Regions from separate parts of the Photorhabdus kleinii genome, predicted to be linked through region 2. Evidence: predicted binding sites of a transcription regulator. Region 2 holds the regulator's gene; the other holds the start of a gene.
What was found. The regulator Fur, encoded in region 2, represses iron uptake genes when iron is present. The targets are predictions, from matches to a motif close to ATAATAATGAGAACNACTATCAA.
Positions count from the first base shown of each region.

Region 1: fhuF (siderophore-iron reductase FhuF) is a predicted target of Fur. The motif match lies at 5,154-5,176, and genes of this name have one in related genera.

Region 1 is NZ_JAJAFY010000010.1:10,495-19,758, forward strand. It holds gene LG003_RS07725 (TonB-dependent siderophore receptor) at 1-1,000, shown strand, start outside; gene LG003_RS07730 (iron-siderophore ABC transporter substrate-binding protein) at 1,068-2,081, shown strand; gene LG003_RS07735 (FecCD family ABC transporter permease) at 2,078-3,091, shown strand; gene LG003_RS07740 (FecCD family ABC transporter permease) at 3,078-4,139, shown strand; gene LG003_RS07745 (ABC transporter ATP-binding protein) at 4,124-4,936, shown strand; gene fhuF (siderophore-iron reductase FhuF) at 5,247-6,023, shown strand; gene LG003_RS07755 (pyridoxal phosphate-dependent decarboxylase family protein) at 6,193-7,740, shown strand; gene LG003_RS07760 (lysine N(6)-hydroxylase/L-ornithine N(5)-oxygenase family protein) at 7,771-9,072, shown strand; gene LG003_RS07765 (GNAT family N-acetyltransferase) at 9,072-9,264, shown strand, end outside.
Region 2 is NZ_JAJAFY010000016.1:7,413-16,676, reverse strand. It holds gene LG003_RS10085 (cupin domain-containing protein) at 1-277, shown strand, start outside; gene LG003_RS10080 (beta-N-acetylhexosaminidase) at 974-3,649, shown strand; gene fur (ferric iron uptake transcriptional regulator) at 3,726-4,172, opposite strand; gene fldA (flavodoxin FldA) at 4,539-5,069, opposite strand; gene ybfE (LexA regulated protein) at 5,244-5,531, opposite strand; gene LG003_RS10060 (GlxA family transcriptional regulator) at 5,670-6,638, opposite strand; gene LG003_RS10055 (type I secretion system permease/ATPase) at 6,826-8,970, opposite strand; gene LG003_RS10050 (HlyD family type I secretion periplasmic adaptor subunit) at 8,973-9,264, opposite strand, start outside.

The DNA of each region.
Region 1 (9,264 bases), on a different contig from region 2:
AAACGATTACTTCAACGCAACTTGTATGCCTAAGGGCAGTTGCACCGGACTGGGTGACTTCACCTCTCCTGGCTGGCAATATCCTGAACCAGAGTGGAGTAATACGCGAACTTATGGCTCAAAAGGGCGTAATGAACAGACCGCAGGTTATGCAGTCACTCAGATTTCTCTGGCAGATCCGCTGACCTTGATCCTCGGCGGCCGGGTAACCAGTTGGCAAACACGCGGTGATAATTTCAATACTCCACAGAATGCCAGCTACAGTGACGAATTTGTTCCTTATGGTGGGTTGATCTACAACATTACTCAAGACCTGTCGATTTACACCAGTTACACCGAAATATTCAACCCGGAAAGCCACCGTGACCGCAATAATAAATTGCTTGCCCCAGTGTCCGGACAAAACTATGAAGTAGGCCTAAAAGGTGTTGCCTTCGATAACAGCCTTGATTACTCACTGGCAGTCTTTGAAATCCGTCAAGATAACCTGCCATTAGTAGATAACAATGCACCGAGACTACCGGATCTCTCCATTCCTCGTTATACAGTGGATGGCACCAAAACTCGCGGGTTTGAAGCAGAAATCAGTGGTCAACTGACAGATAACTGGCGTTTTTATACTGGTTACACGCAATTCCGCGCAACAGATCCTAATGGTGTACGAATCAATACCAATACGCCAAACAGGTTGTTTAAACTGTTTACCACCTACACCCTGCCAGGTGCGATGAGTAATCTGACCATCGGTGGTGGTGTTAACTGGCAGGATAAAACCTGGTTAACCGTTGATGGGCCTGGGAAAACATCAATGCAAGCGAAGCAAGACAGTTTCGCGGTGGTTAACCTGATGAGCCGTTATCAATTCACACCGGATCTCTCTTTGACGGTTAACCTGAATAACGTCTTTGATAAGACCTACTACACCCAGTTCGGCCAATATTCTCAGTATTACTATGGCGCACCTCGCAATATTGAAGCGATCTTGCGTTATAAGTTCTGAGTTTAAAGTCATAATGACACTGCGGACGGCAAACCTTATGTTTCTATTTATTTGAGGAAAACAAAAAATGAAATTGAAGCGTTACAAAGGGTTTGCCGTATTGGTGCTGTTGGTCAGTCTGCTGGCTGGCTGTGATAAGCCAGCCAGAACAGACAATATATCGTCAGACAAGCCCGGTTATCCTAAAGAAATAACTACCGCATTGGGTACAGCGGTGATTCCACATCAACCCCAACGTGTTGTTGCCTTGGGTGCAGGAGCGGAAGATATCGTACTGGATCTAGGCATCGTTCCTGTCGGTATCGAATCCCACCGTTGGGGCGGGGATGAACAGGGCTATCTGCCGTGGTTTAAACAAGCGATACAACAGCGTGGCGAGACTTTGCCAACTGTGATAGATATGTACCCCGAATTAGACATTGAGAAGGTAATTCGTCTCAAACCGGATCTGATTGTGGCAACCCAATCAGGCATCACCCAAGAAATTTATGACCATTTATCATATTTCGCCCCAGTGATCGCTTATCCATCTGCCCCTTGGCTCACGACACCACAACAGCAGATTGAATTAATTGCTCGTGCGCTAGATAAACAGCCGCAAGGAGAGCAACTCGCTACTGAACTGGATGCCATATTACGCGAATCAGGTAATACCATCCCGTGTATCAGTGGCTACACTTTCGCCTATATCAAAGCGGGTATCAGCAGTAACATGCTATCGGTATACGTCAAAGGCGATCCACGCGTCGATACCTTAGTCCATCTTGGTTTAACGCTACTGCCATCGGTCAGCACACTGGCCGATCCCTTCGGCAGTTTCGCCGCCAATATTGGACTGGAAAATGCGGATTATCTTAATGGCGCTGATATCTTAATAACCTGGTTCAATAATGAACAAGAACGTAAAGCAGTGGAAGCACAGCCGTTATTTCAATCCATCCGAGCTGTACACCAGGGAGGTTATATTCCGCTAACCGATCAATCATTGGTCGTTGCTATGTCTTACGGTACACCGCTTAGTTTGCGCTGGGGTTTATCACAATTTATGCCGATTCTGGCAGAGGCAATTAAATCATCATGACAAATCCTAAACGCCGATCCCTACTGCTGCTTGGCTTAGGTCTCATGATACTGCTGACCCTCATTTGTATTATTGCCAGCCTGAGTCTGGGCGCAAAAATGTTACCACTATCAACCATATGGCATCACTATTGGTTAGGTGACAGCGGTAGCTATAGCGATCTGGTCATCAATGCCCGCAAACCACGTACGTTAATTGGCATCATGGCCGGTGCAGCACTGGCGCTTTCCGGTGCCGTAACACAGGGATTGCTGCGTAATCCACTCGCCGAACCGGGTTTACTGGGTGTTAACGCTGGTGCTGCTGCGGTGGTCGTCAGTTTCTCTTTCATACCCATACTGAATGAACTTCCACGCTTCTGGACAGCATTTATTGGCGCAAGTCTAGCTACATTGCTGTTCTACCTGCTCAGTGGAGGACAACGTAATAGCAATCCAGCACGCATGGTATTGACTGGTGCTGCCATTAACGCCTGTCTATTTGCTTTTGTGCAAGGTTTCGTATTAATGAATGCGCATGTACTGGATAGTTACCGCTTCTGGACTATTGGATCGCTTAGCGCAATGTCTCTGGCAGAAGCGAGTTCACTGATACCCTATCTATTATTCGCCTTGATATTGACTCTTTCACTCGGCGCTTCCCTGAATGTGATGGTGTTTGGTGAAAGCATCGCCAGTTCACTTGGCGCCAATATTGCCCGCACCCGCGTGTTGTCGCTTATTACTGCTACTATGCTGGCGGCAGTGGCTACCGCTATGGCAGGCCCCATTGCCTTTATTGGCTTGGCTGCCCCCCACTTGATGCGGGCTTTAGTTGGCAGCGATTTCCGCTGGCTACTACCCTATTGTCTATTCGCCGGGCCTTGCCTGTTGCTCACTTCCGATATACTGGCGCGGTTGGTGATAGCACCCGGGGAGATCATGGTGGGAATTATCACCGCAGGAATCGGTGGACCGTTGCTCTATCTGGTTATTAAAACCTATCGTGGAGTTAATTATGTCGCAGATTAACCTATCCAGACCGGCAAAAATTCGAACCTTCATGTTGGGAACTGCTGTTTTTCTTGTACCTCCACAACGGACCCAAAGAGCCATCTTATTGATATTGTTACTGCTTGCAGTGCTATTTTATCTCTCTCTAGCACTGGGTAAGCAAGGTATCGATAACCCCTGGCTAGCAACTTCAACTCCTTATCAGGAATTTATTCTCACACAGCTACGTTTACCCCGCGCATTAGTGGCTATCGGGGCGGGCGCAACACTGGCACTCTCAGGTTCACTTTTTCAACTAACAACCCGTAACGCACTCGGTAGCCCCGATATTATCGGCGTGAATGCCGGTGCTGCCGCAGGGATCGTCACCACACTGATCATCTGGCCTAGCGTTTTCCCCGTTGCTTTAGGTGCGCTGCTAGGAGCCAGCTTCGCAGTACTACTGGTATACGCAGGAAACATTAGCGCCTCCGGACAAATGCAAACAACCAGGATTGTCATCTCTGGAATTGCTATCGCCGCCCTTTGTATGGCATTTGTTAATTTTGCTATCTCGAATGTGCGCCTTGAGCAGGCGCAACAACTTGCTTCGCTGCTGCACGGTAGCCTCGCCAACCGGCGCTGGCAAGATGTTGGGTTAATTTATGGAACGATGATACTGTTTGTTCCGCTTCTGCTCTGGCTAGGACGGCAATTGAACTACGTTAATCTGGGCTATGAAGTTGCTAATACGCTCGGTGTACCAGTACGTATCATTCAGCTTATGAGTTTGTCACTGGCGGTCATACTGGCCTCAATGGCGGTACTGGTTGTCGGGCCGGTGGCTTTTATCGCACTTTCTGCTCCACAAATCGCCCGCCGCTTGGTACGGGCCAAAGGCACTGCGCTGTTCTGCTCAGCACTGGTGGGAGCATTACTACTGCTCGCTTCCGATTTAATGACTTTGCTACTTCCTACTTCGGCACGTCTGCCAATAGGAGTTATCACCGCAGGGGTAGGCGGTGTCTATTTGATGTATTTGCTGTACGCTGAATTAAGGAGAACAAAGTCATGTCATTCGATATGAATTCCTCAACCACCGCCTCACGACTAACAGCCCAAGCGCTTTCGCTAGCATACGGCAAGAAAACGATTGTTGAGTGTCTGGATATTTCTATTCGTGATGGTGAATTCAGCGTCATCATTGGCCCAAATGGTTGTGGAAAATCGACACTACTACGCGCCATTAGCCGAGGTATAACTCCACAGCATGGCGAAATCCTGCTTGATGGGAACAATATTCAACATTACAAACCGAAAACGGTAGCACGTGAGCTATCTCTGTTAACACAAGGGGCAATCATCACCGAAGCGTTGACCGTATACGATTTGGTTTCACGTGGGCGTTACGCTCATCAATCCTTTTTACGACAGTGGTCAGCAGAAGATGAGCGAGCAGTTAACGACGCTTTACATGCGGTCGAACTCCAGGAGATGTCGCAACGGTTAGTGAATGAGCTTTCCGGTGGTCAGCGCCAACGCGCTTGGTTTGCTATGACATTGGCACAACAAACACCCATTGTACTGTTAGATGAACCAACCACTTATCTGGACATCACCCATCAGATTGAAATGCTCGATCTTTGTCAACGTTTACATTTACAGGGAAAAACGTTGGTGCTGGTACTACACGATATTAACCTGGCACTACGTTACGCCTCACATTTAATCATGATGAAAAATGGCAAAATTTACGCCGAAGGTGTGCCAGAAGAGATTATCAATGAGCAGAGTATCGCTGATGTGTTTGGTCTAGCCTGCCGTATTATTTGCGATCCAGAATCTGGTAAGCCTTTAATTATCCCAAGATACAATCCTATCTGAACGGGAAATGAGCTGCCTATACCCTATGGATTTCAAGATGGATCGCGACGGCAAGGGAGCGAATCCCCGGGAGCATAGCGAACTATGTGACCGGGGTGAGCGAGTGCAGCCAACAGAAAGAGGCAACTTGAAAGATAACAGGTATATAGTTTTGTCGTATTAACAAGCAAGCAATATAGGCGCTCAAAATATTTACCACTTGATAATAACAATGATAATAATAATAATTATCATAATTATATTTACAATGATTAGTCATATGTAAGATACTACAATCAGGTGGTATGAACATGTAAGCAGGGAGTTGGTGGTGTCAGAGACAAAGCATTCAATTACACCTTTAACCACAGTGGTAATTGAAGATATCATTCAGTTATTTGAACAAACGTTTAGCCATTTTTCTTCCACCATGAGAATAAATGCAGATAATATCCCTACTAATAGCATGAATTTCCCTCAGTGGTCAGACACAAGGAAATTTCCAGTATTAATTCAGCGCTATCAAGATGAATATTACGGTGACAATGATATAAAACCTAACCAGAAAGCCCTATATTCCTTATGGGCACAATGGTATTTTGGTTTAGTTATTCCCCCAATGATGTTAATGTTGCTGGAATATCCACAAGCAGTGGATACCCATTACAATCTTTTTCAGGTTGAATTCCATGATAGCGGTAGGCCAGATATTTTTTACTATAATTTGACCTGGCTGAATGAGGCTCCTTCATCATTACTCCATCGCCACTATTCTCTCTTGGAGCGCCATATTATTCCCGTATGCGAAAAGATTGAATCATATCAAGGGATAAATAGACGTCTCCTGTGGAATAATATTGGTTATCTTATGTATTGGTATCTTGCAGAATTCAGCACAAGAATAAATAGCAAGTTATATCAAGAAATTATAAATGGTCTTTTTATGGAACCACAATTACCTGATGGTAGAGATAACCCCCTTTACCGTACTGTTATTTTACGGCATAACAATATGCAACGTCGCAGTTGTTGCCAGAGAAATAAACTACCTGGCGTCGGTAATTGCCATGATTGCCCTTTGGAATCCAAAGTAGAAAACAAACATTAACATTCTATTCTATAATTTTTTATCTGCTTAGGTAGAAAGAGATTATTATGATTTAATCGCGCTATTATTCAACAGTTATTTACTCTAACCCAATATTACACATAATAAAATCAATTATGTTGGGAAATAACCAAATTATAACCTATATATGAGATAAAAAGGATATATAATGTACGGAGATGCTCTGCTATTAAACCATCCACTCACGGAAGATAGTCATATAACGGAAGAAAATTTTTCCAGATATTTCTTAAATATGCATAGTGCTGGAGACTATCTCGATGACGCCTATAATGTCATTACCAGAATAAAGAAAATACTACAGCGGGTAGATAGACCTTTCAGTGGGATATTACCCCATGAGTTATCCCCGCTATTTTCTAAAGTGAATTTAGATCTTCCTCTGACCTCATTAAACCAGGCCTTAGATGAGCTACAGCAACTTTATCTTAAAGATGCTGTTTATTTTCATCATCCAAAATATGTTGCTCATCTTAATTGTCCACTGGTATTACCCGCTGTTCTGGCTGAAACCATTATTGGCGCAATTAATTCTTCACTGGATACCTGGGATCAAAGCGCTGGCGGGACACTAATAGAGCAAAAAGTTCTCGACTGGACACGAGATAAAATGGCATTAGGCACAAATGCCGATGGTATCTTTACTAGTGGCGGTACCCAATCAAATCTGATGGCAATACTACTTGCGCGGGACCACTTTTGTCACCAGCGCAATCCTGAACATAAAAATCAGCTACATGGTCTGCCGACAGATTTTCATAAACTACGTATTTTTACCTCGACAGTCAGCCACTTCAGTACACAAAAAGCCGCTGCTATCCTTGGTTTGGGATATAACGCCGTTATCTCTGTTCCTCATGACAGTGAGTTCCGCATGGACCCTCAAGCATTGGAACAAAGCATTAACCAATGCATCGAACAGGGCAACATTCCTTTTGCCATTGTTGCTACGACGGGTACCACAGATTTCGGCAGTATTGACCCACTTCATCCTATCGCGGCTATCGCCAAACAGTATGGTATCTGGTTACATGTGGATGCGGCATACGGATGCGGTTTACTGGTTTCGCCTCGCCGCGCTCATCTACTGGAAGGCATCAATTTAGCGGATTCTGTCACGGTGGATTACCATAAGTCATTCTTCCAACCCGTTAGTTGCAGTGCTTTCTTCGTCAAAAATAAGAAGCATTTATCCCATTTGACTTATCATGCCGAATATTTAAATCCACTCAGTGCGTTACAAGAAGGTACGCCCAATCTGGTCAATAAAAGTATCCAGACAACTCGTCGTTTTGATGCATTGAAAATGTGGCTGACATTACGAATTATGGGTGCAAAACGACTCGGACAAGCTTTTGATAAAGTGGTCGATACGGCTCAGGATGCCTATCGATTAATGGCACAGAATCCCTATTTTGAACTTATTCATTATCCAGAATTAAGTACTTTGGTTTTCCGTTTTATTCCTAAACAAAAATTACCTGATGCAGATATTGACGCCATCAATGCGGCCATTCGTAAGGCACTATTCCGTGAAGGTAATACCGTTATTGCGGGTACCAAAGTCAATGGTAGACAATATCTGAAATTTACTTTCCTTAACCCGGCAACAAACCAGCAACATCTACAAGAAATTGTGCACAGCATCGTAATGCACGGAAACGATTTTCTGGCAACCCATAATAACAACTTATGAGATTAATACTGTTTACCAGGAGAAAATTTTATGACAACTCGCCCTTATGATTTTATCGCCATTGGAATAGGTCCTTTTAATCTCGGACTAGCATGTTTAACTCAGCCACTAAAAGATGTTCATAGCCTGTTCATTGATCAAAAACCGGGCTTTGATTGGCATCCGGGAATGATGCTAGAAAATTCCACCATGCAAACCCCTTTTATGTCAGATCTGGTGACTCTGGCATCACCCACTCATCCACTTAGCTTCCTTAATTACATCAAGCAAAAAGGGAGAATATACTCTTTTTATATCCGGGAAAGTTTTTTCCTGATGCGTAAGGAATACAACCAATATTGCCAGTGGGCGACAGAACAGTTATCTAATCTACGCTTTAACACACGCGTTGACAGCATTAGCTATGATGAACATGCCTCGCTATATACATTACATTGTTCAGATACGTTAACTGGGCAACAACACCAATTTGTTTGTAAAAAATTGGTATTGGGTACCGGACCTGCACCTTATATTCCAAAGTGTTGCCAACCCTTCTCTGATCAGATGGTGACATCTGGTAATTACTTGAAGAACAAAGAAGCTTTACAACAAAAGCAATCTATTACTGTTCTGGGTAGTGGACAAAGTGCCGCAGAGATTTTCTACGATTTGCTCAGTGATATTGATAAATTCGATTATCAACTTAATTGGCTTACCCGTTCGCCACGTTTTTTCCCGCTGGAATATACCAAGCTGACACTAGAAATGACGTCACCAGAATATGTAGATTATTTCTATAGTCTCCCAAGCGAAAAACGTGATGCATTAAATTTGTCCCACAAGCAGCTTTATAAAGGTATCAATAGTTCATTAATCAACGATATTTTCGATTTAATGTACACCAAACGATTAAATGGTAAGTTAAACGTCAATTTATATACCAATAGTGAATTACAACAAATTAGCCATGCCCAAAATGGCCGCGACCTAACATTGGCGTTATTCCAACACGAACAGGAGCAACCATTTTCTCTGGACACCGAAGGAGTCGTTCTGGCTACCGGCTTTCAGTATCAAATCCCGACTTTTATTGAAGGTATACATCACCTTATCCGTTGGGATGAGAAAGGACGTTATGGTGTACAGCGTAATTACAGTATCGATCAGAACAATACCATTTTCATACAGAATGTGGAATTACATACTCACGGTTTCGTCACGCCAGATCTGGGAATGGCCTGTTATCGCAACTCCTGCCTGATTTATGAAATTACCGGTATTGAACATTATCCGATTGAGAAAAGTATCGCTTTCCAGCAGTTCAGCGTTGACACCGAAGGAGCATGCTAATGTCCGTCTTTAATCCTACACTGTTTGAAAAATCCTTGCCTGAAATAGGTACCTTTGCATTACGTTCACTGGATCTGGAACAGGACATTCCCATATTAACTGACTGGGTTAACCGGGATTACGCCCATTATTGGGGAATGCAAAACAATACTGAGAAACAAGTATGGGAATTTTATCATAATTTAGAATCCA
Region 2 (9,264 bases):
AGTTCTCAGTATGACTCTGGGAGGGTTACAACCTGGACAATCGACCCGTAAACACAGACATAGTTATGAAACCATAATATATATCGTTAATGGGGAGGGGTATTCACTCATTGGTGAACAACATATTTCATGGAAAGCCGGTGATGCGATATATGTTCCTGTATGGGCATGGCATCAACATGTTAATAGTGGTGCTATTGATGAAGTATTCTATATTGCATGTGAGAATGCGCCAATGTTGCAAAACTTAGGTCTTGCTGTTCGTGAAGAGCTTTGAATTTAAGTAAGTGTAGGTTTTATAGATTGTATTTAAAAACAGATAATGATTTCACCGGGATAAAATCGTATTAGTAATATCCCGGTATTTTCTATATATTAATTATATCTCAATCATCATATTTTTTTATTCAGTTAAACTCGTGTTATTTAACTGTTTTCTATAATAGAAAAACAAATCACAATTGGTAGTTTATTTTTTTAAATATTATCATTGGTAAATAGTTTTACATCTATTTTAGTTGGAAAGTATTTGTATTAATCAATCTATTTTTCAGTATGTTTTTTATATTGTTACTCTTTCGTTTTTGTATTATTTTATATTTTTATATCAATGAGGTATATAACTTTTATCTCGTTCCTTTTTAATGTGTTCTCTGTCATGTTTTACAAAAAATCCTTTTTTCACTATTGATAATTTGTGGTGCGAAAAATAATCTTCATAGATGTTGATTAGATGATTTTAATTTTATTTCTTAATGTAATGTTTTTTATTTTATAAATCGATTTACATTTTTGGCAGTAATTTTATGGTTACATATGGCGTAAAGATTGGTATTTTTTTCCAAAACGAGAAAGCGATTAAATTCAACGTCATCATGCCGTTTATTGTCTTCTCATGGCTCGTTGCTGCTGTTCTTAGTGCTTCTGAGCAGCGGCTTACCTTACATAACGTTTGTGTTTGAAAGAGGTAATAATGAAGAAATTTAAATTGCATACATTAGCAGCACTGACTGCAACAGTTGGACTTATGGGTTCTGTGTATGCTTACCAAACAGCGCAGCAAGTGGTTGATGCACTGAGTCAATTAAAAGTTAATTATAAGGTCGTTGATAATCAGGCGGGAGATCACGGCGTTAACTGTGCAATGCTGGGGGCTGACTGGGCTAAATGTAATCGAGTGGATATTACTTTAACCAATGGTAATCAGGCGATTGACTCTGTTGACTGGGCGATTTATTTCCACAGTATTCGCCAAGTCCTGAGCGTAGATAATGAACAGTTCAAAGTCACGCGTATCACGGGCGATTTACATAGACTGGAACCGACCGAAAAATTCACCGGTATTAAAGCTAATGAGCAGGTAAAACTGCCGTTTATTGGAGAATACTGGCAGATTTACAGCACTGATTTTCTACCTCGCTGGTATGCAACGTCGGGTGATGCGAAACCTAAAGTGCTTGTTAGTACAGATACAGAAGATCTAAGTCAATTCTTATCTGCTTTCACCGGTGATCAATGGAAACGCACACAGACAGATAATAATATTTTGATGACACCTGAAAATCGTTATATGAAGAATTTGCAGGTCAAAAAGGTTGGATCAAAAAAGTTGCGTGGGCAAATTATCCCGACACCAAAAGAGGTTCAGATTTTTACCGGGGATGCTGATTTATCTGGTGGGGTGAGACTGGAATTAGGTGGTTTAAATGACGAGGCAGTTATTCTTGTCAGAAAACGTTTTACTGATCAAGGCATTAAATTAGAGAATAGTGGCTATCTCGTTGCGACCCAGATTGTCTCTTCAGATTTTACTGGTGATTTGCAGGTTAAAGGGGCTTACCGTCTAAATGTTACCCAACATGGGGCACAAATTGTTGCTTTTGACCAATCAGGAGTGTTTTACGGTCTTCAATCTCTGTTGTCATTAATTCCTGTTGATGGCGATAGGAAGATTGCTACTTTGACGGCAAAAGATGCGCCCCGCTTTGAGTATCGCGGGGTTCTCCTTGATGTAGGGCGTAATTTCCACAGTAAACAGGCTGTTCTGCGTTTGCTTGACCAAATGGCAAGTTACAAGCTGAATAAATTCCATATTCATCTGTCTGATGATGAAGGTTGGCGTTTGGAAATTCCTGGATTACCTGAGTTGACGGAAGTTGGCAGCCAGCGGTGTCATGATTTAAGTGAAACTAAATGTTTGTTACCACAACTGGGTTCAGGCCCCGATAACAACAACATGGGTAGCGGATATTTCAGCCGTCAAGATTACATTGATATTTTGAAATATGCCAAAGCCCGTTATATCGACGTTATTCCTGAAATTGATATGCCAGCCCATGCTCGGGCCGCCGTTGTTTCTATGGAAGCCCGCTATAAGAAATTAATCGCTCAGGGGAATGTGAAAGGGGCGAATGAATATCGTTTGCTCGATCCAACGGATACCACCAGAGCAACATCGGTTCAGCTCTATGATCGTCGCAGTTATTTGAACCCATGTATGGATTCTTCAAAACGGTTTGTTGAGAAAGTCATTGGTGAAATTGCCGCTATGCATAAAGCAGCGGGCTCACCATTGGAGACTTGGCATTTCGGGGGAGATGAAGCGAAGAATATCCGTTTGGGAGACGGATTCCAGGATAAAAATGGTCCTATCGTACCGGGTAAGGGCATTATTGATAAAAATGCGGAAGATAAACCGTGGGCTAAATCTCAGATTTGTCAGAAGTTGATAGAACAGGGTGTTGTGAAAGACATTGATTATCTTGCCAGCGACTTCGCAATTGAAGTGAGCAAAATTGTGAATGCTAATGGCATTGAAAGGATGCAGGCGTGGCAGGATGGTTTTAAACATGTTGGCAGCGCTAAAGATTTTGCCACCAAACGCGTTGGGGTGAATTTCTGGGACGCTCTCTACGATGGCGGCTTTGATTCAGTCAATGATTGGGCAAATAAGGGCTATGAAGTGGTGATATCTAGCCCAGATTATATTTATCTGGATATGCCATATGAAGTTCATCCACAGGAGCGTGGCTATTATTGGGCGGCTCGTTTTAACGATGAAGCTAAGATCTTTAGTTTTGCACCCAATAACATACCTCAAAATGCTGAAACTTCCATTGACCGTGATGGTAATGCATTCCGTGCGAAAAGTGATAAACCGTGGCCGGGCGCTTATGGGCTTTCAGGTCAAGGATGGAGTGAAACGGTTCGGACTGATGAACAGATGGAATATATGATTTATCCGCGCTTGTTACCGCTGGCAGAACGGGCATGGCACCGGGCCGGTTGGGAGCTGGATTATGTTCCGGGCCAGGTATATAAGCGTGGAGAAACGTATAAAGTCGATATAGATGCGCTTAATCGCGACTGGACTCGATTCGCTAACCTGATAGGGCAACGTGAACTTAGTAAACTGGATAAAGCAGGTATTGCTTATCGTCTGCCGGTTCCGGGGGCTAAGGTAAAACGGGGTATCTTGCGGGCTAATGTTGCTCTGCCTGGATTGGTAATCCAGTATTCGACTGATGGCGGTCGTAACTGGGAAGTTTATAACAACCATAAACGCCCAAGAGTGAGGGGTGATGTGTTGATCCGTTCTGTCAGCCCGGATGGTAAACGTTATAGTCGAATTGATAACGTAAAGGCATGATAATGTTGTAGTAAGAGGGGAACCCTGATGGGTTCCCCTCTCTAGGTAGATAAAAAATTAGCGGTTCAGGCGTGAATTATTTCTCATCATGTGCACTACTATCTTCGCGGCAATTACCGGCAGAGCAGTGACCATATAAATAAAGACTGTGGTTTGAAAGCTTAATCCCATAACGCTCAGCAATGTTCTTCTGGCGTCTTTCGATATATTTGTCACTGAATTCAATGACTTTACCACAGTCCAGGCAGATTAAATGGTCGTGGTGTTGTTGTTGAGTGAGTTCAAAAACCGATTTGCCACCCTCAAAGTTATGACGGGTGACAATACCGGCATCATCAAACTGATTCAACACGCGGTAGACAGTAGCAAGTCCAATCTCTTCACCGTTATCAATCAGTTTTTTGTAGAGATCTTCCGCACTGACATGGTGGTATTCAGGCTCCTGTAACACTTCCAATATTTTCAGACGAGGAAGTGTAACTTTAAGTCCAGCATCTTTTAATGCCTTATTGTTGTCGGTCATGCGGATTCAGTCCTGTTACTCAGTAAAGTGAACTTAGTGATACTTCAAAAAGTACCAGTTAGTTATCAGATTATGATTATAGGCATGGCTAATGAAAATGAAAACCACGTTAACCTTAACTTTCATTATACATTTTGCCAGAATAATCGTTTATAAAACGCAGGAATAACCTTACTATTTATCATACTTAGGCTGTTTTTTGCCATTCTTCGTAGTGAAAAGCGGATTTAAGCAGTGTTCTGACAAAAGTAATAGCCTTTGAATGCGATCCCACAGGTGCGAGTGAAGCGAGTCACTTCTCACCTACCGTGGGTTCACTATTGATAAGAAATGGCCTGCACCAATTACGCTTACTGGGATAGGCCGCTATCCTGCAAGAATTTCTGACAAACTCAGCTCTTCGTAGATCTGTTTAGTCCAGGCATTAACACGCTCTTCTGTTAATTCTGGTTGGCGGTCTTCATCAATAGCAAGCCCAATAAAATGGCTATCATCAGCCAGACCTTTTGATTCTTCGAAGTGATAGCCCTCGGTTGACCAATGACCAACAATAATGGCGCCGCGGGGTTCAATAATGTCACGGATAGTTCCCATAGCATCGCAGAAATATTCCGCGTAATCTTCTTGATCACCACAACCAAAAAGGGCGACCAACTTCCCTTCAAAATCGATCTCTTCCAGAGTAGGAAAGAAATCATCCCAGTCACACTGTGCTTCACCGTAGTACCAGGTAGGGATGCCGAGCAGCAGAATATCGAACTGTTCGATATCTTCTTTGCTGCTCTTGGCAATATCATGAACTTCTGCAATGTCGGAACCCAGAATTTTTTGGATCTTTTTGGCAATATTTTCTGTGTTGCCGGTATCGCTGCCAAAAAATATACCTATAATTGCCATAGGATAATATAACCTCTTGTTTTATTTGTGTATTTCTGTATGAGATATACGTATAAAATGTTAAAAATCAGTAGAAAAGGCTCTGATTGTATTAATAAAAAAACAAAATCCTATTCTGACTAAACAGTCAGGACAATTCTGTCAAATTTGTGTGATTTCGTGCCTTCAATGCTATCAAGTCGTGATGTTACTTTCTGCTAACTGGGCCAGCAAAATTTGCTCGATGAGTTCACTGCGGCTGATGTTGCGTTGCTGTGCAAGAAAGTTAAGCGCATCTACTGCATCAGCATTTATTTTCAGCTCCACACGACGCAGACCGCGCACCTTATCACGGCGAAGTTGGTTACGCTTGTTGACTCTGAGTTGTTCATCCCTGGAAAGTGGGTTGGTTTTTGGGCGCCCCGGTCTGCGTTCATTTGCGAACAAATCCAGAGTGGTGCGATCCATTTGTTCTTTTGCCATAAATTCAATTAGTAAAGGGCGTATACCATAAAATATAGCACGCCATGATACCCCAGCTTCTAGTGTATCGCTACTGCCTGACAAAGATAAAAGCGGCGTCATTGCTTATCTGTAAAGGATTGTGGTTGAGTTTCCGTTTTAGCGGTGTTGGTATTTTCTACGGTACTCTATTGGTGTTAACCCATTAAGTTTCTTGAATAACTCTCTGAAATAGCGAGTATCTTCATAGCCAACTTCATGGCTGATTTCTTCTATGGTCTTATTCGATTTTTCTAACCGGCATTTCGCCAGAGATAGTCGAATCTGTTGGATATATTGAATAGGTGTCTGGCCGGTTGCAGTCTTAAAGCGCCGCTTCATCTGTCTTTCACACAGATGAATTTTATCGGCCAAATTGCCAACTGATAATCTGTCTGATGGGGCAGAATGCATCCAGTCTTGTAGTTTGTGGATTAATGTATCTGAATGTTGGCGATAGGGTACAAAACTTGCGAGAGTATGAGAGGGGAGACCTTCCATATTACCAAATATGAGCTGACTACAGGTTTCCCTAGTATTTTGACCATATATCTGTTCAATAATATGCATCATGACATCGTTGTATTCATAGGTGCCAGAAGTACAAAAAATATTGTTATCGCTGGTGACTTTTATTTCTGAATGTAATTGTACTTGCGGAAACATGTCCTTGAATAATTTGGTAAATAGCCAGTGTGTGGTGGCTTTGCGGTTATTGAGTAAATTAGCTTTAGCCAATACAAAAGAACCTGTACAAACGGAGACGATAGGAACATTTTTTTCTTCCATCATTTGGAGCCAATCTAAGGTTTCTTGAGTACAAAAATCGAAATCGTAATAAGGGGCCCCAATTGAACCCACCAGGACAATATCTGTTTGTTTTATTTCTCCTATGAGTTTATTGGGTTTTAGCCGAATACCCCCCATCCCGACAGCATCCTGATTATCCTGTGTGACAATATTGATTTCTGGCTCCGGCGCTCCGGCTAAACGAGCAGCAGTGGTTAAAATTTCTATTGGGCCAGTAATAGAAGTCAGAGATCCTCCTGAAAATACTAACACGCTTAAAGAAACTGGATTCCTGTCCATAAGAATTCTCCAACTTAAAAATTAAGATGTATCAAGATATTTCATTGTCTAACATCTTAATAACTTATTGTAACAATTTAAATAAGTTAATTACATTGAATTATTTTTTTTGAACAAACAAGTAAAATAAAAAATAATTTCAGCCAAAACTTATTCCGTCTTTGTTAAGAGTTGGCTGAATTGTCATTTAATTTTCGCCAACTTGTTGATGCCACAGATGCGCGTATAAGCCATCTTGCTGGAGCAATTGGTCATGCGAGTCAAATTCGATAATTTGCCCCTGATCTAACACACAGATTTTATCCGCGTGGCGAATTGTATTGAGCCTATGAGCAATACTGATCACTGTTCTGTTACGGCATATTTCGTCCATATTTGCCATGATTGCCGCTTCGGATTCATAGTCCAATGCTGAGGTGGCTTCATCAAGGATCAGAATAGTTGGGTTGACCAGGAGCGCTCTTGCTAATGCGATTCTCTGTCTTTGACCACCTGAAAGATTTACTCCTTTTTCCCCAACTGGATGCGCAAAACCGTGGGGAAAGGATTGAATAAATTCAATGGCCCCGGCTAACTCAGCGGCACGATAGACTTCTGCATCTGTTGCGTTGGGCTTACACAGCCGAATGTTATCGGTGATACTGCCAGAAAACAGGATACTTTCCTGGAGCACAACACTCATATTACGGCGTAAAGAGACGGGATCAGCAATAGCCAAATCCATGCCATCAATCAAAACTTGTCCATGTTGAGGTACGTACAACCTTTGTAGCAAACGGGTGAGAGTACTTTTACCTGAACCGGACGGTCCAGTTATACCAATAAATTGACCCGATTTTATCAATAACGACAGGTTCGCCAGAACTTCTGGTGTGTCGTCATGGTAGCGGAAGCGAATATTTTTGAATTCAATTTGGCCTTCCAGCTCAGGTACAGAAGCCAATCCCTGTTTACTGTTTTCCATTGGCTCATCAAGAATATCCCCCACACGTTTCAAGGCGATTAACGTATGCTGAAAATCTTGCCAAACCTGTGCGAGCCGGAGGATCGGTTGCGTGACGTGTCCGGCCAGCATATTGAAGGCAATAAGTTGCCCCGGAGTCAGTTCACCGCGTAAGACTTCTGTCACCCCCCACCATAGGAGGATCGCGGCGGTAAATTTCTGGACAAAATCGATTCCCTGTCCTGCGATTAAACCGCTTTTCTGTGCCGCGAAGCTTTTAGTCAACTGCTGGCTGAGAATACGTTGCCACTGATGCAAGAAACGGTTTTCAGTCGCGGTGGTTTTGATGGTTTCAATCCCAGTGACGGCTTCAGTCAGAAAGCTTGTTGCATTTGCATCGGTTTCATATTCTGCTTCTACTTTGCGGCGAATAACCGGCCCGGCGACTACCCAGAATACGAAGTAAACAAAAAGTGAGCCAATAACAATCCAGGTTAGTATCCAGGCGTAATAAAACATGATGCCAATAAACATGATGACGAAAATTAAATCCAGCAACAGCATCAGGGTAGAACCTGTCAGAAACTGGCGGATTTGAGACATCTCTCTGACTCTGGCAATGATCTGCCCTGTTTGCCGTTGCTTAAAATATTGCAGCGGCAATCCTGCCAGATGACGATACAGTCGCCCGGAGAGCTCAGAATTTATCTGGCTTGCCATGTGCCCAAACACGGTGTTGCGCATAAAGCTATACAAGGGTTCGGCAAGGGCGATAGCGAGCATAGCCATACCTAATACATGCAGGCTAGATAAACTTCGTCCTACTAATACCTTATCGATGATGTTTTCAAACAAGATCGGACTGACCAGTGCAAATAACTGGAGAACTATGGCAAACAAAAACAGATCTCTTATCTGACTTTTCTGCCGGAAAATGGAGGGATAAAACCAGTTCAGGCCGAATTTGACATGTTTTTTAGTTAATTCCTGATCGGCGATTAGCAGGATCTTATAGGTATTTTCTTTATTATCAGCAAATAAAGAGAGTGACCTCGTTTGTTCAGTAGCCGGATCGAGAACAATAATATGGGTGTTACTGACTTCAATCAGTACCCACCATTGCTGTTCCAGTTCAATCAAGGCCGGTAAGGGTAATGTTGGCCCAGTATTGACAGTTAATTGCTCAATTTTACTGTGTAGCCCAATAGCGTCTGCGGCTTCGCGTAGTTGTAACTCATTCAGATATAAAGAATCAAAACCCAGTCTGTGCTGAAGTTGATCAACAGTAGCTGACTTATGAAATTGTTTCCCCACATAGACGATACAATTTAGCGCCTGATTATGAGTGTAGTTACTGGAATCAGTGGCAGAAGAAGGTAATAGGTCCACGATTATTTCTCCCTTAATGCTTCAGATTGATACTCTCTGATAGGACTCAAGAGATAATCGATAACGCGGCGTTGGTCGGTTTTGATTTCAGCGACGATTGACATACCTGGGGTAATTTCAACCTGGGTATCGTCTATGGCAATGCTATTACTTTTAAGGCTCACTTGAGCGGGAAAGACCAATCCTAACCGTTCATCGGTGGTTGAATCTCTGGATATACTCAGCAGTTCGCCGTCAATCGTGCCATAACGTGTATAAGGGAAAGCATCTACCTTAACGGTGACTAGTTGGCCT